4 regions of the Microtetraspora malaysiensis genome follow, and region 1 is predicted to be linked to each of the others. Evidence: riboswitches for the same ligand, from Rfam matches in the RefSeq annotation. Region 1 holds a riboswitch; each other region holds the start of a gene.
What was found. A riboswitch is a leader RNA that binds a small molecule or an ion and turns the genes downstream of it on or off. The one in region 1 is predicted to bind cyclic di-AMP.
Positions count from the first base shown of each region.

Region 2: another riboswitch for cyclic di-AMP. It lies ahead of ACQP1V_RS01785 (NlpC/P60 family protein); the one in region 1 lies ahead of ACQP1V_RS30750 (C40 family peptidase).
Region 3: another riboswitch for cyclic di-AMP. It lies ahead of ACQP1V_RS10810 (coiled-coil domain-containing protein); the one in region 1 lies ahead of ACQP1V_RS30750 (C40 family peptidase).
Region 4: another riboswitch for cyclic di-AMP. It lies ahead of ACQP1V_RS21645 (CHAP domain-containing protein); the one in region 1 lies ahead of ACQP1V_RS30750 (C40 family peptidase).

Region 1 covers NZ_CP191998.1:6,529,765-6,535,174, forward strand. Annotated here, with positions in the region: gene ACQP1V_RS30745 (hypothetical protein) at 1-794, opposite strand, end outside; gene ACQP1V_RS30750 (C40 family peptidase) at 1,059-1,487, opposite strand; cyclic di-AMP (ydaO/yuaA leader) riboswitch at 1,675-1,833, opposite strand; gene ACQP1V_RS30755 (C40 family peptidase) at 2,698-3,660, opposite strand; gene ACQP1V_RS30760 (NYN domain-containing protein) at 3,787-5,103, opposite strand; gene ACQP1V_RS30765 (hypothetical protein) at 5,338-5,410, opposite strand, start outside.
Region 2 covers NZ_CP191998.1:349,479-354,888, reverse strand. Annotated here, with positions in the region: gene ACQP1V_RS01795 (RDD family protein) at 1-1,348, opposite strand, end outside; gene ACQP1V_RS01790 (amino-acid N-acetyltransferase) at 1,459-2,025, opposite strand; cyclic di-AMP (ydaO/yuaA leader) riboswitch at 2,423-2,570, shown strand; gene ACQP1V_RS01785 (NlpC/P60 family protein) at 2,766-3,695, shown strand; gene ACQP1V_RS01780 (LuxR C-terminal-related transcriptional regulator) at 3,797-4,045, opposite strand; gene ACQP1V_RS01775 (winged helix-turn-helix transcriptional regulator) at 4,249-4,647, opposite strand; gene ACQP1V_RS01770 (alcohol dehydrogenase catalytic domain-containing protein) at 4,751-5,230, shown strand; gene lysX (bifunctional lysylphosphatidylglycerol synthetase/lysine--tRNA ligase LysX) at 5,245-5,410, opposite strand, start outside.
Region 3 covers NZ_CP191998.1:2,226,074-2,231,483, reverse strand. Annotated here, with positions in the region: gene ACQP1V_RS10830 (hypothetical protein) at 1-38, shown strand, start outside; gene ACQP1V_RS10825 (50S ribosomal protein bL37) at 99-176, opposite strand; gene ACQP1V_RS10820 (DeoR/GlpR family DNA-binding transcription regulator) at 328-1,134, shown strand; gene galT (galactose-1-phosphate uridylyltransferase) at 1,131-2,192, shown strand; cyclic di-AMP (ydaO/yuaA leader) riboswitch at 2,264-2,438, shown strand; gene ACQP1V_RS10810 (coiled-coil domain-containing protein) at 2,710-3,396, shown strand; gene ACQP1V_RS10805 (M50 family metallopeptidase) at 3,495-4,799, opposite strand; gene ACQP1V_RS10800 (PP2C family protein-serine/threonine phosphatase) at 4,876-5,410, opposite strand, start outside.
Region 4 covers NZ_CP191998.1:4,568,806-4,574,215, forward strand. Annotated here, with positions in the region: gene ACQP1V_RS21640 (MFS transporter) at 22-1,293, shown strand; cyclic di-AMP (ydaO/yuaA leader) riboswitch at 1,621-1,760, shown strand; gene ACQP1V_RS21645 (CHAP domain-containing protein) at 1,775-2,434, shown strand; gene ACQP1V_RS21650 (winged helix-turn-helix transcriptional regulator) at 2,642-3,103, opposite strand; gene ACQP1V_RS21655 (SDR family NAD(P)-dependent oxidoreductase) at 3,214-4,002, shown strand; partial or broken gene bla (class A beta-lactamase) at 4,116-4,967, opposite strand; gene ACQP1V_RS21665 (hypothetical protein) at 5,263-5,410, shown strand, end outside.

The sequences.
Region 1 (5,410 bases):
AACGTTTCTACCAGCGCCGTGGTGATGCCGTGGCGACGCGCCGCCCGATAGAGAGCCACCAGGGCGTGCTCCCCGTACCGGTCGGCAATGTACCGGCAGGCCAGCCATGCCTCCTCGTACGCCTGCGGGAGCCGCGGCCCGCCGGGCCGGAACGCCTCGCGGCCGGGCAGTGCCACGGGCGGCGTTCCGGAACGGACCTCGGCGGTGAGCTCCGCCGCGACCGCCCGCGCCGTGAGGCCGCTGCCGTGATAGCCGACGTAGTCGGCGAAGCCCTCCACCAGCCAGGCCGGCATGTCCCCGGAGAGCGCGGCGCCGGTGGCGACGTGGGTCAGCTCGTGGGCCAGCACGACCCGGCGGCCGGTCGGGGAGAGCCGGCCGAACCCGGACGGCGCCACGATCACGTGGTCGACGTCGGCCAGGGCGGCCAGGCCCGCCACCCCGGAGGGCGACGCGAGCACCTCCGCCTGCTCGTCGGTCGCCGGGACGAGGATCACCGCGTCCACCTGCCCCCAGACCCGGGCGACCGTACGGCGAGCGGAGTCGGCCACGTCGGCGAGCCCGGCTCCGGCACGGGCCCCAGGCGTGGAGAGGGACGGCGGCGTGGACGCCGCATGCCCGGTGACGACGACGGCGTGCTTCCCCCTGGCGATGGAGGCGCCGACCCATATCTCGGGGTGCTCCCCCATGACCGTCCGCGCCGTGGCGAAGGCCCGGTCGGGTGGGGCGTCGGCGGCCAGGCCGGTCACCGACGCCACGACCAGCACGGCCGCCGTGAGGCGGGCCAGAGCGAGCATGCGGAAATCGTACGGGTCGCCGGATATGCCGCGACCCCGCCCCTCTGGACGAGGGACGGGGCCGCGAGGCGTGTCCGGTCAGACCCCACCCCGGCCGGGGGGCGTCCCGGGCGCGCCCGGGATGGGGTCTTCTTCTGCCGGACGTACCCGGCCGATGGGCGGGGACGCTCCTGGGGGCACGTCGGGAGCGTCAGGTCCGACAGCCCGGGGGAACGGCTGTCGGCATCGGACGCTCACCGCCCATCGGCGGGCGCTCCTGTGTTCTCAGCTGCCGGGGCGGACCGCTCCGACGAAGCTGCTCTTGCGGTAGGCGTCGAGCTTGTCGATGCGGACCACCGCGCCGGTGTGCGGCGAGTGGATCATCTTGCCCTTTCCGACGTACATACCGACGTGGCCGCCGCCGCTCGTGAAGATGAGGTCACCGGGCTTGAGCTTGCTCCAGGCGACCTTCTTCTTCACACCGCTGCGCTGTGACCAGGTGGTGCGCGGGATGTCCACGCCGGCCTTCTGCCAGGCGTACTGGACGAGGCCCGAGCAGTCGAACGCGCCGGGGCCGCTGGCGCCCCATCGGTACGGGTCGCCGAGTTGCTTCTTGGCCACTTCGACGGCCTTGCGGGCCAGCTGCTGCTGGCGGGCCGCCTTGGACTGGCGGCTGGAGGTCTGCGCGGTGGCGACCGTCACGGTGGCCGACATTTCGGCTTCCGTCAGGGCCGTCGCACTCGTGGTCGTGACCTTCTCCATGGTGAGGCCGTCCGTCACGGGGTCGGCCGAGGCGGGGGAGGCGCCGACGGCCCCGAAGGAGACGCCGATCGCGGCGCCGCCCAGGGTGACGCGGGCAAGGCGGGACAGACGTGCAGGGGTGCTGGACAGGATCGCTCCTAGGGTCTTCCGCTTGCGCCTACCGGGTTAGCTGACGGGTTCGGGCGGGGAAGTCGCCCTACGGCGCGAAGCGCGCCGATTCACCCCGGACCTTCGGCAGAAGGTCGATGGTTCCCCGGCTCCGTGCCTCCTGACTGCACGGACTCGGCATGTCGCTTCACCTCAGGAAGTCCCGAAGCTGGCGACGGATGCTGCGCGAACACGGCGTCGGACCGTTGTTCGCGGCGGTGGCGTGGCGCTCACCGCGGCCCAGAAGTTACCGATTCGTGCCACAAGACGGCAAAGGCCTAACCAAGAAATAAAGATCGAATAAACGATCCGGGCAAGCGGAAACCCCTGGGTAGCCGATATTTCCGGACAGTCGATGTGACCCTGCTCACATTTGCCGCATCACACCACAAATTGGCCACATCGGCCACATCGATCACTCCGATTGCGAGATCGATTCCGGCGTTCGCCTTTACGCCACGAAGATCGTCAACGGCCCCATTTTGATCCACTTCGGTGTGAGAGTTATCACATTTCTCACTAAAGATCGGAAGTCATAATCCAGCCCTGCGCGAGCCGGCGTACTTCGCGATGGATCTTTTGTCTCCATCGCCTTCCCAGCCCGCGCTTCGGCGAATGGGCGAGGGGCACCGCACGCGCCGACGACACGCCGTCATTGTTCGCGCGCCGGGCGGACGGACGGCGGGGCCTCGGGCGAGGCCGCGTGGGTGCGCGCCACGCAACGGAGTCCGCGTGGGGCCGGTAACGGCCCTCCGGGCGACGTGACGGGCCCCTGGGGGCGGGCAGGGCACGTGAGCCGGCGCGCTGTCCGCATACGTATCACCAGGATCGCGGGCGCGGAGCGGTAGGGAGCGAGGACCGCAGCGTTGGCCCGCGGGCGTCGCGAGGACCGCGGGTTCCTTCCGGCGAAGCGCCCGACCCGGCCAAGCCGGAAGAGCAAGGCCGCATACGCGAAGCGGGACACCGGTCAGCCGGTGTCCCGCCAGATCGAGAGTCCGCTATCCAGCGGCACGGATCAAGGGCGCACCGCCCCCATCGCGTTGTACTGGGCCAGCGTGACGACCTTCACCACGTCACCCGTCTGCGGAGCGTGGACGACCTTGCCGTTTCCGGCGTAGATGCCCACATGGCCGAGCCCGGCATGCCAGAGCAGGTCGCCGGCCTGCAGCGCGTTGAGCGGGACCTTGCGGCTCGCCCCCCACGCCCACTGCTCATAGCTCGTCCGTGGCAGCGACACCCCGCCGGCCGACCACGCGGCCTGGACGAGTCCCGAGCAGTCCCACGAGCCCGGCCCGGTCGCGCCGTACCGGTACGGCTTGCCGATCTGCCGGTAGGCGAACTGAAGCGCGGCGAGCGCGTTACCCGAGGCGGGCCCGGAATACACGGCACCGGCGCTGTTGGTGTTGCCCGGGTTGTACGCCCCGATGCGGCGCAGCAGCTCGGTCTGCTCCTTGACCAGCTGGTCGGCCTGCTTCTTCTCCTTGAGGAGGTCGGCTTTGACCTTGGTGGCCTCAACGTAGACGCCCTTCTTCTGATCCCGCTGTTTCTTGAGATCAGCGATGGCGCCCTGGTACTCGTTGAGCTGCCGGGCCCGCCCCTGCGAAAGCTGGTCGAGCGCGGCGAGGCCGCTGAGCATCGATTCGGGGTTCGGGCTGTAGAGCAGCCCCATGGAGACGATGTCTCCGGTCTGGTACGTGCTGGTGGCGACCGTCACCAGACTCTCGCGCAGTACGTCGACCCTCTCGGCCTTCTTGGTGTAGCTGGCGTTGATCTCGGCGTACTGCTTCTTGGCCTTCTTCCACTTCTCGTTGGCCGCGTTGTACTGGTCCACGACCTTGTCGGCCTGCTCGTTCAGCTTCTTCAGCTTGGCCTTGGCCTGCGCGACCGTGGGCTTGGGGTCGGCCTGGGCGCCAGTTATTGGCAACAGCAGCGCCACAGCTGCCAAGCCGACAACGACCGCGGGTACACGCCCTCGCACTGACGTCCCCTTCGATATAGACAAATCTGGGGCGCGACTTTACTCAGGCGATCATGGTGATTCAACCTATTCGCAGGTATTCGCACCGCTCATCACCTATGGCGACCAGCAGGGAACCCTCAGTGATCACGCACGGCCGAGACGCCGGAGCAACAGCAGCGACGGCACCGGCCGCGCCCCCATCCGGCGTACGGAATCGGCCACCTCGCGGTCGGAGGAGACCACCGCGATGGCGCGCCCGGCGGGCTCCGCCTTGACGAGCTGGCGGATGAGATCATCGGCGATCTGACCCGGGGCGCTGAACATCACCCGGACCCCGCGCGGAGCCGACACCTGCACCGGCCCGTTGAGCTCCGCTCCGTCGAAGACGCAGGTCACCTCCACCCTGGCCTGTACGGCGAGGCCGCCGAGCCCGGTGAGGAGCCGGGCCCGCTGGTCCGCCAGCGTGAGCGTCGGATAGCCCGTCTTGGTGACGTTGTAGCCGTCGATGATGACGTGCAGGTTGGGAATGGCGAGCAACTGGTCGAACAGCTGGGGATCGTCGTCGGCGAGCGCCCTGGCGGGCACCGCGCGCACGCTCGGCGCGCCCGGGACCACCGCCGACACGTAGTCGGCCGGCTTGCTGATCATCGTGGGCAGGGCCAGCTCCTTGCGCAGCCCGGCGGCGGCGTCCTGCAACGCGTCCATGAGCACGCGGATGCGGGCGTCCTCCACGCTGCGTCCCTCGCGGGCCGCGCGGCGGCTCGCCTCAAGCTGCCGCTCCGCGTCCGCGAGGCGCTCCTTCAGTCTGCGGATCTCCGTCTCGGCCGCGCCGCTGGCGTTCGCCACCCTGGCCCTGGCCTCGACCGTCTCGGTCTCCAGCTCGGCCGCACGCTGGTCGGCCGCCTTGGCCCGCTCACGCGCGTCGTGCAGCTTGCGCCGGAGGTCGGCGTTCTCCCCGCGGGCGGCTCTGATCTGCTCGCGCAGCCGCTCGGCCTCCTCCTTGGCGGCCGTGCGCTGGGCGGCGAGCTGCTCGCGGAGCCGCGCCTCGACCTGGTCCCGCTCCGCCTCGGCCGACGTGGTCAGCTCCAGGTCCTCACGGGCGCGCTCGACCAGATCCGGCCAGTCCTGAGGGCGGATCAGGTACGCCGCGGCGGCGACAAGCACAGGATCGGCCGCCGCCGGGACCACGCCTTCGGCGAGGCCCGTCGCCAGGTCCGGCCAAGCGGACCTGAGCGTCTCCGCGACCGTCTCGCGGAACTCCTTGTCCGACTCGAGCAGGGCGGCGATCGGCGCGCCGCCGAGGCGGGCGCGCTTGCGCGGGTCGAACTTGGCGATGCCGCGCAACTGAGGCGGGATCGTGGCTGCCGGCATGGACCCCAGAACCTGAGCCGCGAGCTCCACCACGTGTAAACGCACCTGCTCCGGCAGCGGACGAGACAGGCCCTCTCCGGCTGAACTCATCCGCTTGCTCCTCATCCTTGTCCTTTTTAAAGGGTACGGCCGCCGTGCCCCTGGCCGGGTCGGGGCATCACCCTGGCCCGCGCGTCCGCCGCCCGGGCCTTCTCTTGGCATCGCGGGGGGCTCCCTTACGATGCACGAACTGCGAGGTTAACGGACTTCAGCCAACCGGTTGGTTGCGATAAGGACTCAGGACGGACCCGCCGACCCGTGACTGTCGCTCCAGAGGACACCCCCTTACCGGACGTCCCGCCAGTCCTCCGGCACCTCCCCCGCCAAGCACACGGTGTTGCCGTGTATCCACACCTCC
Region 2 (5,410 bases), 3.0 Mb from region 1:
GCAGCGCCTGCTGCAACGGCCGGTCCCAGAGCTGCCAGAGGACGTTGATCACCGAGAAGATGCTCAGGATCCAGCCGACGATCGGGATCCACCTGAGGAACTGCGGTCCATAAAGGACTCCGGCGCGCTTGGCGGCCGCGTCCACCGGGAGGCCGCCGGGCGGGAGGGCGCCGCCGACGGGGACGACCTTGATGCCCATGGCGATCTTGCCGACGGTCTGGCCGCGCTGCTTGAGCATCAGGAACTCATATCCGCTCATCACCAGGGCGGAGACGATCGCGATGAGCAGACTCGCCAGGAAGACGCCGCCTCCGGCGCTGAAGGCGCCCGTCCGCTCGTCGAAGCTGGGCGCGGTGACAATGATCGCCGTGAGCACCGCCGAGATGATGCCGAACGGGATACCGATGATCACGCCGTCGATGAGGCGGGCCACGAGGCGCTGCCACCACTCGGCGAGCGGGGCGGGGGCGCCGGGCGGGACCGCGCCGGCCGGCGCGCCGTACGGCTGGCCGTAACCGGGCTGGCCGTACCCCTGCTGGGGATAGGCCTGGCCGTAGCCCTGCTGGGGCTGCTGGCCGTAGCCCTGCTGACCGTAGTCGGGCTGCTGGGCATATCCCTGCTGCTGGCCGTACCCCTGCTGGCCGTAGTCGGACTGACCGTAGCCCTGCTGGGGCTGCTGGCCATAGCCCTGCTGCGGCTGCTGACCGTACGCCTGCTGCTCCTGGCCGTAACCCTGCTGGGGCTGCTGGCCATAGCCCTGCTGCTGCTCCTGCCCGTAGCCGGGCTGGGGCTGCTGCTGCGGGTAGCCGGGCTGCTGCCCGTACCCCTGGGGCTGGCCGAAGGCGCCGGTACCGGCCTGCTGGCCCTGCCCCTGCTGGCCGTACCCCTGCTGGCCGTAGTCGGACTGACCATAGCCCTGCTGGGGCTGCTGGCCGCCATAACCCTGCTGCGGCTGCTGACCGTAGCCCTGCTGCGGCTGCTGACCGTACGCCTGCTGCTCCTGGCCGTAACCCTGCTGGGGCTGCTGACCGTAGGGCGCGGGCTGGCCGAAGGCGCCCGTGCCGTAGGGCTGCTGCTGGCCGTAGCCCTGCTGGGGCTGCTGGGGCTGCTGGCCGTAACCCTGCTGGGGCTGGCCGTATACCTGCTGGTCGTGCTGCTGGCCGTACCCGTATGCCTGCTGCGGGCCGGTCGGCTGGGCGGGGTTCTGGGACGTGTTGCGATAGGTGACGACCGTCATGTCAGGGTCGTGCTGCTGGCTGGGGTTGCCCGTACCCTGCTCACGGTCCGAAGGCGGCGGTGGGGTGCCGTCCGGCGCGTCGTGGGGGTACGGCGGCTGTCCGGAGCTCACCGTTTCACCTCGTTTCGGGTTCGCATGCACAATCGTCATGCGCATGCCGATATGGCCAAAGTAGCGACAGGAATGTCAACAGTCACCTTTCCCATCGGTCACCACAATGGTCAGGATCGTGGGTGGAGATGCAGCAACATGCGCGTATTACCCAACGTGTTGGGTTTGACGTGTTCGAGATCGAGGAACTCGGCCACCCCCTCGTCGTAGGAAGCGAGAAGCTCGGCGTACACCTCCGAGGACACCGGAGTCCCGTGAATGGGCGCGAACCCATGCCTTCCGAAGAAGGCCACCTCGAAGGTCAGGCAGAAAACCCGGCGCACGCCCAGCTCGCGGGCCGCGTCGATGAGCGCGGCGACGATCCGGTGGCCCACGCCCATGCCGCGTACGCCAGGATCGACCGCCACCGTGCGAATCTCGGCCAGGTCCTCCCAGAGCACGTGCAGCGCCCCGCAGCCGACCACCACGCCGTCGAGCTCGGCCACCCAGAACTCCTGGACGTCCTCGTAGAGGGTGACCGTGGTCTTCTTCAGCAGCCGCGGCCCGACGCCGGAGTACTCGTCGACGAGACAGCGGATGGCACGGACGTCGAGGGTCCTGGCCCGGCGCACCCGCACATCCCGGGGCGCGCGTTGGCCGCTCTCGGCGTCCGAGGACCGGCCCGCAACCTGCTCCATGAACGGCCAGCCTAGTCGGCGAGCGGGCGACGTGAGCGCGCGAAGAGGGCCCGCATGCGGGGAGGTGGAGTATCGGTCATGCCCAAACCTCGGAGGCTTCCGGATCACCTCACGCCCTGTATCCGTTCGCGCACGTTCCGCTCTCCATCGATCCGCGTTCCGGAAATTTCCCCTTTAGGAAAGGCGGAGAGCGCGGTGACCTGCCGCGAAGACGGCGCCGACCTGGTCAACGCCGAGTAACGGCCGTTTGGCCCCTCTACCACATGTAACCCGACCGTGATCGTTCGGTTGTGGAACCTAGACGGAATCCGGAGTTCTGGTTGAGCAGGAACCCCGGGTGCACTAGTGTCCACCGACGATGCCGGTAATCGTGAAAGGCGCGACGACCGGACCGCCGAATCCCCAGGCGCCCATGCCGAGGGGAGCCGGGGAACCAACTGCGAAGATCCGGGGTCGCCCCCGGGTCGTCACGGGGTGAATCCGAAAGGTAGGGCTACTCCGGCCCGAACCCGACAGCTAACCCGGTAGGCGGCCAGAGTGCCAGGCAGACGCAGCCGTCTCCTCCGGGAGCCACGCGGCACGGAATCCCCCTGCCGGGCACGCGTAGGAGAGGAGCTTTGGTGCGCATCTCTGGAGGACGATCGGCGGGCAGACACGCCCGCGGGCGACGGCGCCGCCCCCGGTCTTCCGCCGGCGGCCCGATCCGCAGGGCCGCGTTCCTCGGCGTCACCCTCATCGCGATGACCTTCGCCGTCCCCGCGGTGTCCGCGACGGCCGACCCCAAGCCCAGCCTCAAGGAGCTGACCGCCGAGGTCGAGCGGCTCTACGACGAGATCGAGACCCTCACCGAGCAGTACAACGGCGCCCGGGTCAAGCTCAAGGAGGCCGAGCGGTCCGCCGAGCTCTCGAAGAAGACCCTGGCCAAGAGCGAGGCCGAGCTGGAGACCCGGCGCAGGACGGCCAGCCTGCTCGCCCAGAACACCTACATGACCGGCGGCCTCGGCTCCGCGTTGGCACTGTTCGGCTCGGACAACCCGGAGTCCTACCTCGACCGGGCGTCCACGACGTACGCGCTCCAGATGCAGCAGGGCGAGGAGGTCGCCCAGGTCGCCAAGGCGATGGAGGCGGCCGAGCGGGCCAGGACCAGCGCCAAGGCGCGGCAGAAGGAAGTGAAGGACCTGCTCTCCGGCATCGCCGGGCAGACCGACAAGATCCGCAAGCTGGTCAAGAAGTCCGAGAGCAACCTCTACAGCAAGGTCGCGGGGAGCGTCGGCAGGGGCAGCTCCGCCAGGCGGCTGGACTTCCCCATCATCGGCAACGGCAAGGCCGCCGAGGCGGCGCGCTGGGCCCTCACGCAGCAGCTCAAGCCGTACGTGTGGGGCGCCGACGGCCCGAGCTCCTTCGACTGCTCCGGGCTGGTCCTGGCGGCCTACCAGAGGGTCGGCATCAGCCTCCCCCACTACACCGGCTCGCAGTGGTCGTCCGGCACGCACGTCCCCGTCAAGGACATGCGCCCCGGTGACCTGGTCTTCTTCTACCAGGACCTGCACCACGTGGGCATCTACATCGGCGGCGGCTACATGGTCCACGCGCCGCGCACGGGCGACGTGGTCCGGATCGCCCCCCTGGCCAACCGGCCCATCGTCGGCGTCGTACGGATCGCGGACTAGAGCGGGCCGGAGCGGGCCGGAACCGGCCGCAGCGCGCACTCACGTGGCAGCCCCTGATCGAGCAGAGGATCAGGGGCTGACGCGTTTCCGGGGTCCGGTGGTCAGATCAGGCGGCGCCTGGCCGCCCACGCGACCGCCTCGATGGCGGTCGCGACGCCGAGCCGATCGCAGATGCCCCGCAGCCGCCGCCGCACGGTGCGCCCGCTCACGTCGAGGCGGCGGCCCACCTTGTCCACAGTGCCGCCCTTGGCCAGTTCGGCCAGCAGCCTGAGGTCGTCGTCGCTGAGACCGGCGCGTTCGCTTTCCGGCCCGGGGCTCTCGCCACGGGAAACCACATCGGAAAGCGGCATCGTCACCCCTCCCCCACAAGGATCGAATATCGGCTCGCCTTCGGAAGGTAAACACTTTGTTCAAAAATCGTCAAGTTCGGACCCTCATTGGCCATTGACAGTCCGTACGGCATAGCAGACGGTCGCCGCGGTTTACCCACCGCCTTTATCCCAGCATTTCCCGGCACTCGGGTAAACGCCGTGCGCGGCGGGACCGAAAGGACTCAGAGATCGGCGTCATAGGCGGCGCGGGCCGCCTCGACCTCCTCCATGTGGATCTCAGCCCACTCTTTGACGGCGTACATCAACGGCATGAGGGTCCAGCCGAGAGGGGTCAGCTCGTAGTCCACCCGGACGGGCACGGTCGGGGTGACCCTCCGGGAGACCAGGCCGTCACGCTCCATCGTGCGCAGGGTCTGCGTGAGCATCTTCTGACTCACCCCCGCGATGGTCCTCGCGAGATCGCTGTATCGCTGGGGCCCGTCGGCGAGGGCGCTGAGCACGAGGCTGACCCACTTGTCGCTGAGGCGGTCGAGAAGCTTGCGCGAGGGGCAGGACGCGACGTACGCGTCGTACTCGCGCTTGGCCTCCTGGCGCCGCTGAGCCGCCGAGAGTGTCGCCATTTGCGCTCCTTGAGGTGGATTACACACTTCCAGGTGCCTTCTTACCGAAAGAGAGTAACTCTTCATAGGTTGTGCAACACACTCTCTGGATCAAGGAGGAGACATGCGCGCTCTCACCGCACACTCAGGCACCCTCGAGATCGTCGAGGCGCCCACCCCGGAGCCCGGCCGGGGCCAGGTCCGGATCAGGATGGAGGCCGCGACCGTCAATCCGGTCGACCTGGCGACCCGCGACGGCCATCTCGCGGCCTTCTACAGCCCGCGCGAGCGGGTCGGTCTCGGTTGGGACGTGGCCGGCACGATCGACGAGATCGGGCCCGGCGTCACGGACTTCGAGCTCGGCGAGATGGTGATCGGCGTCTCGGACATCCTCGGCCTCCCATCGAAGACCCACGCCGACCTCGTGGTCCTCGACGCGGCCGCGGTCACTCGGGCACCCCGCGGAGTGACGCCGGTCGAGGCGGCCACGATCCCGCTCAACGGGCTCACCGCGTCGCAGGCGATCGACATGCTCGGCCTGCACGAGGGCCGGTCCGTGCTCGTGACGGGCGCGGCGGGCGGCCGCGTCGTGCTGGTCCCCTGACCTGCCCTCTCCGCTCAACCGAGCGGTCTGACCAGGGGGAACAGGATCGTCTCGCGGATGTTCCGCCCGGTGAAGGCCATGATCATGCGGTCGATCCCCACACCCACCCCGCCCGTGGGCGGCATGCCGTACTCCAGGGCCCGCAGGAAGTCCTCGTCGAGCCGCATGGCCTCCGGGTCG
Region 3 (5,410 bases), 4.3 Mb from region 1:
CCGCGGACTTCCGGCGAAGCGGCCGCCGTACGCGCTGAGGCCCCGGTGGACGGTGGGGGCGCCGAGGGTGCCACCCACCGCCCCGAGGCCCGGGCCGGCTAGCGGCCGGTGGGCCGCTTGCCGTGGTTCGCCTGCTTCTTCTTCCGTGACTTCGACTTGCGCGCTCGCTTGCCCATGCGGGAACCGCCTTCCGTCGTACAGCCAGTGCCCTCACTCTTCATGAGGCGGCCGGGCCCGTACAGCGTCGCCGCTCATATCCTCAGGATCAAACATGATCCCCCGAAACAATGTGGCATAGTTTGTTGGAATCTGTTGATTGGAGCGGTGATGCTGGCCCAGTTACGGCAGCAGGCGATCCTGGAGCGGATCCGCAGAACCGGTGGCGCGCGCGTCGCGGAGCTGGTCCGGGACCTCGGCGTGTCCGACATGACGATTCGGCGCGACCTGGAGGCGCTCGCCGATCGGGGGCTGGTCGAGAAGGTCCACGGAGGCGCCACGATCTCCGGCGCCGGGTCGACCGAGGAACCGGGGTTCTCCGCCAAGTCGGCGCGGCAGCAGGCCGAGAAGGAGGCCATCGCGCGCCGCGCCGCACGTCTCGTGCGTCCGGGCAGCTCGGTCGCGCTGTCGGCCGGTACGACCACGTGGACGGCGGCGCGGTACCTCACCGACGTGCCCGAGCTGACCGTCATCACGAACTCACTGAAGGTCGCGGACGTGTTCCACCGGTCCGGACGGCCGGACCAGACCGTGGTGCTGGTCGGGGGCGTACGCACCCCCTCCGACGCGCTGGTCGGCCCGGTCGCGGTGGCGGCGATCCGCTCGTTGAACGTCGACGTGCTACTTCTCGGCGTCCACGGGATGAACGTCCGCGCCGGGTTCACCACGCCCAACCTGCTGGAGGCCGAGACCGACCGCGAGCTGGTCGGGTCGGCGCAGCGGCTGGTGGTCCTGGCCGACCACTCCAAGTGGGGCACGGTCGGCATCAGCACGATCGCCCACCTCGATCGGGCCGACGTCGTCGTGAGCGACACCGGCCTGCCCGCCGAGGCCCGCGCGGAACTGTCCGAGCGCGTGGGCGAGCTGCTGCTGGCCGATCCGTCCGAGCCGAACGAGCGGGCGGAGCCCACGGCATGAAGCGCACGATCACACACCTGGCCGACGGGCGAGAGCTGTTCTACTACGACCGGCGCGACGACGCCGACCGAGGCGCGGTGGACCCGCGCGACCTGCCGCCGCGCCCGCCCGCCTCGCAGATGCGCTACGACCCGCTCATGGACGAGTGGATCGCGATCGCCGGGCATCGCCAGACCAGGACCCACCTGCCTGCCGCCGACGAGTGCCCGCTCTGCCCGGCGCACCCCGCCTCGGAGATCCCCTCGGCCTACGACGTCGCGGTCTTCGAGAACCGCTTCCCCTCGTTCAGTTTCGCGGAGGGCGACTTTCCCGATCCCGGCGGGCTGAGCGCGGCGCGGCCCGGCACCGGGCGGTGCGAGGTGGTCTGCTTCACCTCCGACCACGACGCGTCCTTCTCCTCGCTCGGCCCCGGCCAGGTGGAGCTCGTCCTCGCCGCGTGGGCCGACCGCACCGCCGAGCTGGCCGCCCTGCCGGGGGTGGAGCAAGTCTTCTGCTTCGAGAACAGGGGCGCGGAGATCGGCATCACCCTCCCCCACCCGCACGGCCAGATCTACGCCTATCCGTACGTGACGCCGCGTACCCGGCACATGCTCGACGTCGCGGCGCGGCACCGCGGCGGCAACCTCTTCGCGGACGTGCTGGCCGCCGAGCGGAAGGGGCCTCGGGTGGTGGCGGCCAACGAGCACTGGACCGCGTTCGTCCCGGCCGCCGCCCGCTATCCGTTCGAGGTCCACGTCTATCCGCATCGGCGGGTGCCGGACCTGCCCTCCCTGGACGCGGACGAGCGGGCCGCCTTCGGGCCGCTCTACACCGGGGTGTTGCGCCGACTTGACGCGCTGTTCGGGGTGGCCATGCCGTACGTGGCGGCCTGGCACCAGGCGCCCGTGCGGTACCGGCGGGAGCTGGCCCACCTCCACCTCCAGCTCTTCAGCGTCCGGAGGGCGCCGGACAAGCTGAAGTATCTGGCGGGGTCGGAGTCGGCGATGGGGGCCTTCGTCAACGACGTCGCGCCCGAGGAGGCCGCCCGGATGCTTCGCGAATCCTCGATAACGAATTGATCTCTAATCGATTGCAACTTTAATTAGCGCAAACCTCGCTTTTACCACTACTATCCATCGCACCGGCGGTCACCGCCGGTGCGCCTAATCCCGGGCGCCTCGCCCGGGAGCCGGGGACCCACGACCTTGTGGCGATCCGTCCTCGTACGGGACGGACGCCGAGCACCTGGGGTGAAGGCACGCACGTGCCCGGACTTCTCCAGTCCGAACCCGTCAGCTAACCCGGCCGGCAGATGGAGAGGAGTGGGCTCTGCCCCGCGCGTTTCCGGCGGCCGCGGCCGCGCTGACCGCCGCCGCCCTCGTCTTCGGTACTGCCTCTGCCGCCGGCGCCGCCGCTCCCAAGCCAAGCGAGACCCAGCTCAAGAAGCAGCTCGCCGACCTGCGCAAGAAGATCGACAAACTGATCGCCGACTACAACGGCAAACGGGTCGAGCTCGCCAAGGCCCAGCAGTCGGAGAAGGCGGCCAAGGAGCGGCTGGCCAAGGCCGAGGGCGACTTCGAGGCAGCGCGGCGGGAGATGGTCAGCCTCGCGGGCCTGCGCTACCAAACGCACGACCTCGGCCTGTTCGGCACCCCCGACCTGCAAGGGGCGGCCGTGCTGGCCCAGCTCCAGGACGAGCAGGCCGTCGTGGTCTCGCAGTTCGCCACGCTCAAAGCGGAGCGCAAAGCCGCGGCGGACGCGGCCGCCGCCCTGATCACGGAGATCAAGACGCGGTCGGAGGAGGTCGCCCGGCAGCGCAAGGACGCCGAGAAGCTGATCGACGACATCCGGGCCAAGCTCGATCAGCTCATACCGATCGCGCCGGGCAGACGCTCCGCCGGCGGCTGGGCTCCGGAGCTGCCCTCGGGCAGCGACAACATCACGCCGCGGACCCGGCTGATGAAGGAACAGGTCAGCAAGAACTTCGACCTGAAGTTCACGGTCGGCTGCTACCGGGCCGAGAACGACGGCGGCGAGCATCCTCTCGGCCGCGCCTGCGACTTCATGATGAGTTCCGGCGGCGCCATGCCGAGCTCGGGAATGAAGGCCCTGGGCGACAGCGTCGCCGCCTGGGTCATCAAGAACGGCTCCAAGCTGGGCGTCAAGTACGTGATCTGGCAGCAGCGGATCTACAACCTCGGCAGCCCTGGATGGCGGACGATGTCAAACCGCGGCGGCGTCACCGCCAACCACTACGACCACGTGCACATCTCGATGTACTGAAGCCATCCACCTCACCCCCCGCGATCGCGCGGGCGGGCACGCCCCCGCCCCCGAGGCGCGCCCGCCCGCGTGATCACCACATCGCCGGGGCTCGGCGGTCAGCCGGACAGGCGGATCGGGTTCACCAGGTCGGCGTAGACCAGCAGGCCGCCCATGACCAGCAACAGGGCCGCCATGACGTACGTGACCGGCAACGCCTTGGCGACGTCCACGTACCCCGGCATGGGGCGGCGGCTGACGCGGGCGAAGCCTCGCTTGAGCCCTTCCCAGAGGCCGCCCGCGATGTGCCCGCCGTCCAGCGGCAGCAGCGGGATGAGGTTGAACATGCCGACGGCGAGGTTCAGCCCCGCGAGCAGGTTGATGAAGATGATGATCTTGTTTTCGAGCGGGACGGACGAGGCCGCGATCTCACCGCCGAAGCGCCCCGCGCCGACGATGCCGACCGGCCCGTTCGGGTCGCGCTTCTCGCCCGAGAAGGCCGCGTTCCAGACGCCCACCATCTTCTTGGGGATGTTGACCATGGCGACGGCGGTGCGCTGGGTGAAGTCCCACATCTGCCTGACGACGAAGCCCGGGCCCTGCTTCTCGACGACCATCGTCGGCGCGACACCGAGGAAGCCGACATTCTTCTCGATCTTGTCCGGGTCGTCCACCGACGGGCGGTCCTGGGCGATCAGGTCCACGCCGATCGTCGTCTCCTTGCCCCCGCGGACGACGCCCAGGTCGGTACGGCCCGCACCGTGCGCGCGGATCAGCGCGGTCGCCGACTCCCACGAGCTCACCCGCGTGCCGCCGACGGAGACGATGCGGTCACCCGGAAGCAGGCCGGCCTTGGCCGCCGGGGTAATCGGGTCACTCGGCCGGCAATCGCGCTGCTCGGCCTTGGTGGCCGGCACCACGCACTGGGACACCGTCGAGACGACCGGCTTGTACGTCTGGACGCCGAAGCCCATGGCGACGACCGAGAACAGCGCGAAGGCCAGCACGAAGTTCATCGCCGGCCCGCCGGACATGATGATGACCTTCTGCCACCAGGGCTTGCGGTAGAAGACGCGGCTCTCGTCGCCGGGGCGGATCTCCTCGGAGGCGACGGCCCTGGCGTTCTCGATGAGGCCCTGCCACGGACCGGTCGAGACGCTGCGCAGCTTGGTGGGGTCATCGCTCGGCCGCGGCGGCAACATGCCGATCATGCGGATGTAGCCGCCGAAGGGAAGCCACTTCACGCCGTACTCGGTCTCGCCGCGCCCGCGCGACCAGAGCGTGGGACCGAAGCCCACCATGTACTGCGTCACGCGCACGCCGAAGAGCTTGGCGGGGACGAGGTGCCCGATCTCGTGCAACGCGATGGAGAGGAGAAGGCCCACAAAAAGGACCAGGAATCCGGCCAAGAACAGCCAGTTCATCAGCGCGTACCCCCGCGGAGGAGAAGTGTTCTTTCCATGCGTTGCCCGTGTCGAGCGTAACCCACCGTTCAGTGGCTCATGGGCGCCAGATCAGAACGAGGGCGCAGTCGTCGTTGTGCCCCGCGGACATGGAGTTGACGATCTGCCGGGCGCCCTCCCGGTATCCGGTGGGCAGCAGCCGGCGCTCGGCCTCGCCCAGCAGACGGTCGAGCCCGGCGTCGATGTCGCGGCCCGGCTGCTCGATGAGGCCGTCGGTGTAGAGCATCAGGGCGTCGCCTTTGCGCAGCACGCCGGTGTCGGGCTCGCAGTGCAGGTCGGGCACCACGCCGAGCACCACGCCCTTGGCCGCGGAGACGTGCCAGGTGCCCGTGCCCGCGTCGAACTTGACGACGGGCGGGTGCCCCGCCGACGTGATGACGTACTCACCGGTGGAAAGGTCGAGACTCAGGTGGGCGGCGGTGACGAACCCCTCGTCGCCGCGCTGCCGGTGCAGGTAGGAGTTGCACGCGTGCAGGAAGTCGTCCACCGAGCCGAGCAGCCCGCCGAAGGTCCCGGAGAGCATCAGCGCCCGGGTGCCGGCGTCCACGCCCTTGCCCGAGACGTCGACGACC
Region 4 (5,410 bases), 2.0 Mb from region 1:
AGAGGATCTAGCGTCACGCAGGTGACCAGCTACCGACAGGTACTCGCCGTGCCAGGAATGGCACCACTGCTGAGCATGTCGCTGCTCGCCCGTACCGCCATCACAGCATCTGTGATGGCGCTGACGATGTATGTCGTGCTGGGCCTGGACATGAGCTACGCGGCAGCGGGTGGCGTCGCGGCGGCTATGACCGCAGGGATGGCGCTGGGCGGGCCGCTGCTTGGCCGCATGATCGACTGGCGGGGTCCGCGCATCGTATTGCGGGTCACTGTCGTACTGCAGGTCGTGTTCTGGCTGAGCGTGCCGATAATGCCGTACGGGATCCTGCTGGTCGCCGCCTTCGCGGCGGGTCTGCTGCTGGTGCCGGCCTCGCTGGTGACCAGGCAGGCGATCGCCGCGATGACGACGGCGGGACAGCGCCGGGCCGCGTTCGCGCTGGAATCGGTGCAGGGCGAGCTGTCGTACATGGTGGGCCCACCGATCGTGATCCTCTGCGCGGCGAAGGTGTCCCCCGGCGTGGTGGCCTGGGGCGTCGGCGCCGCGATCGTGGCGGGTGGAGCGGGGATCGCCTTGCTCAACCCGCCGCTGCGTGCCGAGGACGAGGCGGAGGCCGACACGGCCGGCCGCCCCCGTCGCCGGGAGTGGCTGGGCCCGGACATGATCGCCGTGCTGGTGATGGCGTTCGGCGTCACGATGCTGCTCAGTGGTACCGACCTGGCCATCGTCGCCACCCTCGAAGAGGCGGGCCAGGTGTCCTGGGCCGCCGTGGTCGTGGCGGTGTACGGCGTAGCCTCCATCGTCGGTGGGCTGGTGTACGGCGCGCTCCCCCGGCCGCTGCCCACGTGGCTGCTGCTCGGTCTGCTCGGGCTGGCGACCATTCCTGCCGGGCTGGCCCACGATTGGCCCTGGTTGTGCGTGGCCGGTGTCGGTGCGGGGCTGCTCGCCGCGCCGACTCTTTCCACGGTGGCCGACGCGGTGAGCCGGCTCGCGCCCGCCAGCGTGCGTGGCGAAGCGACAGGGCTGCAATCCTCGGCGCTGAGCGCGGGTTTCGCGCTCGGGTCCCCGATCGTGGGGGGAGCGATCGACCTGTCGGTGCCGGCGGGCGGCTTCGCGGCGGCCGGGCTGGCCGGCCTCGCCGCCGCGCTGATCGGATGCCTGCTGTCCCGCCACTCGCCCGCCCGGACACGGTCTCCGCTCAGCGATCTCGGCCTCGCCGGAGCCCCGGACCTCGATCCGCCCGGGGCCGGCGCCCGGTCCGGCACATCTCGCCGCTCGTCGACGGCATCCCGATGACCAGGGAATCCCCATGCCCGGCCCAAGCCTCTTCGTAGATCTTTACGGGGCTGCCGCCGCGCGCCGGCGCCCGGCCGCCGATCTCTGCCCGCGGCATCGGGATCGGCGTACCCGCAGGGGGTTGCGCGCCCTGCGGCCGATCGTCGATCTCCCTGACCCTGAGGCCGGAACCCCATTAACCGATCATTACGGAACTATGTCCCAGTTTGTCCATGCTTGACCGATTTGGGTTCGTCTATTACTGTTCTGGGAACACGGCGCATACCTGACCTCTGCGCAGTATGCCTGCCCCATAACCGATCATGCGGTTGTCCTTTCCTGGACCTGACCGCTCGACCGCTGAGTCCGCGTCGTCGCGGAGCCGGGGACCCACCATCACTCTGGGGTGAATCGGTACAGCCGTACCGTAGGGCGACTTCCACGCCCGAACCCGTCAGCTAACCCGGTAGGCGGCTTGGAAGCAAGGGAGTAGACCCCCGTAATGCGAGCCCCTAAGACTCTTCTTCGTACTGCCCTGATCACCGGAATCCTCGCCGCCGGCACCGCCGTCCCCGTGACGATGGCCGCGGCCCACGCGGAGACCCTTCCGGCCGGCACGCAGGCGGCCAGCGTCAGCCCCCTCATGAAGAAGGCCGCCTCGCTGCCTAAGGTGAGCCCCGAGCAGCTCCTGAAGATCGCGCAGGACCAGGTCGGCGTCAGCGAGAACGCCAACGGCGGCGGCACCAAGTTCCACGAGTGGTACATGAGCTCGCAGCGGGCGAAGGAGACCGTCGCCCGTGACGGCGGCCACGTCAACGCCTACGCCAACGCCCCCTGGTGCGACATGTTCGTCTCCTGGGTCGGCGAGAAGGCGGGTCTGCGCCCGGTCCTCGGCTGGGACGCCTACACCGTCCAGCACGCCAAGTGGTTCCAGGACAACCACCGCTGGGGCAACAAGGCCACGCCCGGCGCGGTCGTGTTCTTCGACTGGAACGGCGGCAAGAGCATCTACGGCATCGACCACGTCGGCCTCGTCGTCAAGGACAACGGCGACGGCACCATCAAGACCGTCGAAGGCAACACCGGCAACGGCAAGGTCGAGATCCGCACCCGGCCGATGAGCCAGGTGACGGGCTTCGGCTACCCCGTCTACACCGCGTGATGTCCGTCTGACAGACGTGACCCCATGAACGCCCCCGGCAGACCGCCGGGGGCGTTCTGCTGTCCGGATCAGGAGGCGGAGATGCGCCGCACTCCACGGGCTGAACCCGGCCTCCGGCCGTCGTCGACCCCCGGGGAAGTAATCATGAGCCCGCTGTCGCCGTCCGTGCCGCCGGCGGATTGGACAAATGTTCCCGTCAGTCGGCTTTCAGCGGCCGGGTGGCATGCCGGGTCCCCGGAGGACGCCGACCTCCGCGGACGTTGGGGTGGCGCCGCAGTTGTCGCAGGTGAGGTGCTGGCGGAGGGGGCCGTCACAACCGTCGTGCCGGTAGATGATCGGCGGTCCGTCGGGGGCGGCCCAGCGGTCACCCCAGTGGGTGAGCGCGATGATCACAGGCTGGAGGTCCAGTCCTTTGTCGGTGAGGACGTACTCGTGCACCTCGGGGGCGTCCGGCTGAGGCCTGGTCTCCATCAGGCCGGCCTCGACGAACCGCTGCAGGCGGCTGGTCAGGATGTTCGGGGCGATGCGGAGCGCGCGCTGGAACTCTGTGAACCGGGTGGCGCCCGTGAACATCGCGTTGCGGATGATCAGCAGGCTCCAGCGCTCACCGACGATCTCCAGGGCGCGTGCCGCCGAACACACCTCGTTGTCGTACAACCTGCCGAGCATCAGGCACTCCTCACCGCCACGCAGGCAACTTGCATCACGCAACTGCGCGATCTAGATTGCTTTCATGATGCTAGTAGATCGGCATCTTCGTATCTCCACTGGAGGACACCATGCTGGTGAACAAGAACGCTGTCATTTACGGGGCCACCGGAGCGGTTGGCGGTGCTGTGGCCGAGACCTTCGCTCGGGAGGGAGCCCGCGTCTTCCTCACCGGACGTGATCTCGATCGGCTTGAGGTGCTGGCCGACAAGATTGTGAGCGCGGGCGGACAGGCCGAGTTCGCCCGCGTGGATGTCCTGGACCGCACGATGGTGGCCGACCACCTGGCCGAGGTGAGGCGCGCGGCCGGTCAGATCGACATCTCTTTCAACGCCACGGGCATATCGCACCGGGGTCTTCAGGGCACCCCCCTGGCCGACCTGCCAGAGCAGGATTTCAGCCGTCCGATCGACTTTTACACCAAAGCCCAGTTCATCACCGCGACGGCGGCGGCCCGGCACATGACCGAGCAGGGCTCCGGGGTGATCATGACGCTGTCCGCCACACCCGCGCGGCTGGCCGCCCCGCTCGTCGGCGGCATGGCCCCGGCCTGGGCCGCCATCGAGGCGTTCTCCCGCGTGCTGGCGGCCGAGCTGGGCCCGGCTGGCGTCCGGGTGGTGTGCCTGCGCTCCAACTCCATCCCCGAGACCCCTCTCATCGCCGAGGTCTTCTCCCTGATCGCCCCGACCGTCGGTCTCACGCCGGAGCAGTTCCAGGCCGGTGGCGAACAGGCCACCATGCTCAAGCGGCTGCCGACCCTGGCCGAGGTCGCCGACGTGGCGGCCTTCATGGCCTCCGACCGGGCCAGCGCGATGACCGGCGCGGTCGCCAATCTCAGCGCGGGCAGCGTCACCGACTGACCCGCTGTGCCACCCGACGGCCGCATCCTTTCGGACAGTCGACGGGGTCCGACCTTCCAGAGTGGGGGCCTGCCGGTGGGCCCCCACCGAGCCGCCTTGCGGGCGGGCCGGGGCGGCGGCCACACGACGGCGATGTCGTTGACCCTGCCGTAGTTGCCGGTGCCGGTCTTGTCGGCCACCTTCCAGCCCTTGGGCAGCCCGGCGCGGATGCGTTCATCACCGGTGGTGTTGCGTACGAGCCAGCCTTTGAGCAGGGCGCGCTTGTCGGCGGTCAGCGCGTCGCCGAGCACGAGTTCCCGGTAGTCGGACGCGATCGCCCGGGGAGTCGTGGTGTCGCGCGGGTCCTTCGGGCGATCGCTGTTCAGCTCGGGCTCGTAATTGTCCATGCGGCTGACACTGTCTCCCAGCTCCCGCAGGTACGCGGTCAACTTCCGGGGGCCGCCGATGTCGCGCATCAGCAGGTTTCCGGCCGTGCCGTCGCTGTAGCGGATGGCAGCGTCACACAGTTGCCTGATGGTCATTCCGGTCGCGATGTGATCCCGGGTGATCGGCGAGATGGAGTTGACGTCGGCCTCGGTGTACGTGACGCGCGTGTCCAGGTGGCTGAGCGGGTTTCGGTGCAGGACCGCCGCCGCGGCGAGGGCCTTGAAGGTGGAGCAGAACGCGAACCGCTCGTCCGCGCGGTAGGCGACGGTGACGCCGGTGCCGGTGTCCAGGGCGTACACGCCCAGGCGAGCGCCGTGCTTGCGCTCGAGCGCTCTCAACCGCGAAACGTCCGGCGATTCGGCAGGGCGGGGAGTCGGGGTCGGGGACGGCTCGGAGGCCGTAGAACCGGCGGTGGGGCGACCGGGCGCCGGGGACGACGCGGACGCCGAGCGGTCACCTGCGTCGCACCCTGCCACCGGCAGGAGAGCCGCGGCCACCAGCAAAGCGCGGCGCGAGAGGCCGGACCGCTCGTCGGACATTCGGTGGAACCTGCTTTCGCTCGCCCGGGTCGCTACCCGATCTCTGGTGGATCGGATGCCGCCCAGCAGACCAGAACCGATCACGCGGTGTCCAATATTGCTATCGGTCCCGAATCGATCGGGTAATCAATATCGCAGCTGGTCAGGCGGTATTTGGTAACCGGCGGGCGATACGAAAGTCGCGGCTCGTCCGTCTTCGGTCGCGGACGTGGCCGTCGAAACGGCGACTTCCGGCGGGGTGACGAGCGTCCGCGGGCCGATCCGCCGCCGCGCCGCGGCTTTCTAAGGTTGCCTCATGCGTCATGCCATCCAGCTCTTCGGGCTCTATCTGGTCGTCGCGGGCATCAGCGGAACGATCGACCGCCTTGCCGCGCAGCCGTTCCTCGGTGCGATCCTCAACTACTTCAACCGCGTCATCGTCCCGCGGGTGGACCTGTTCACCG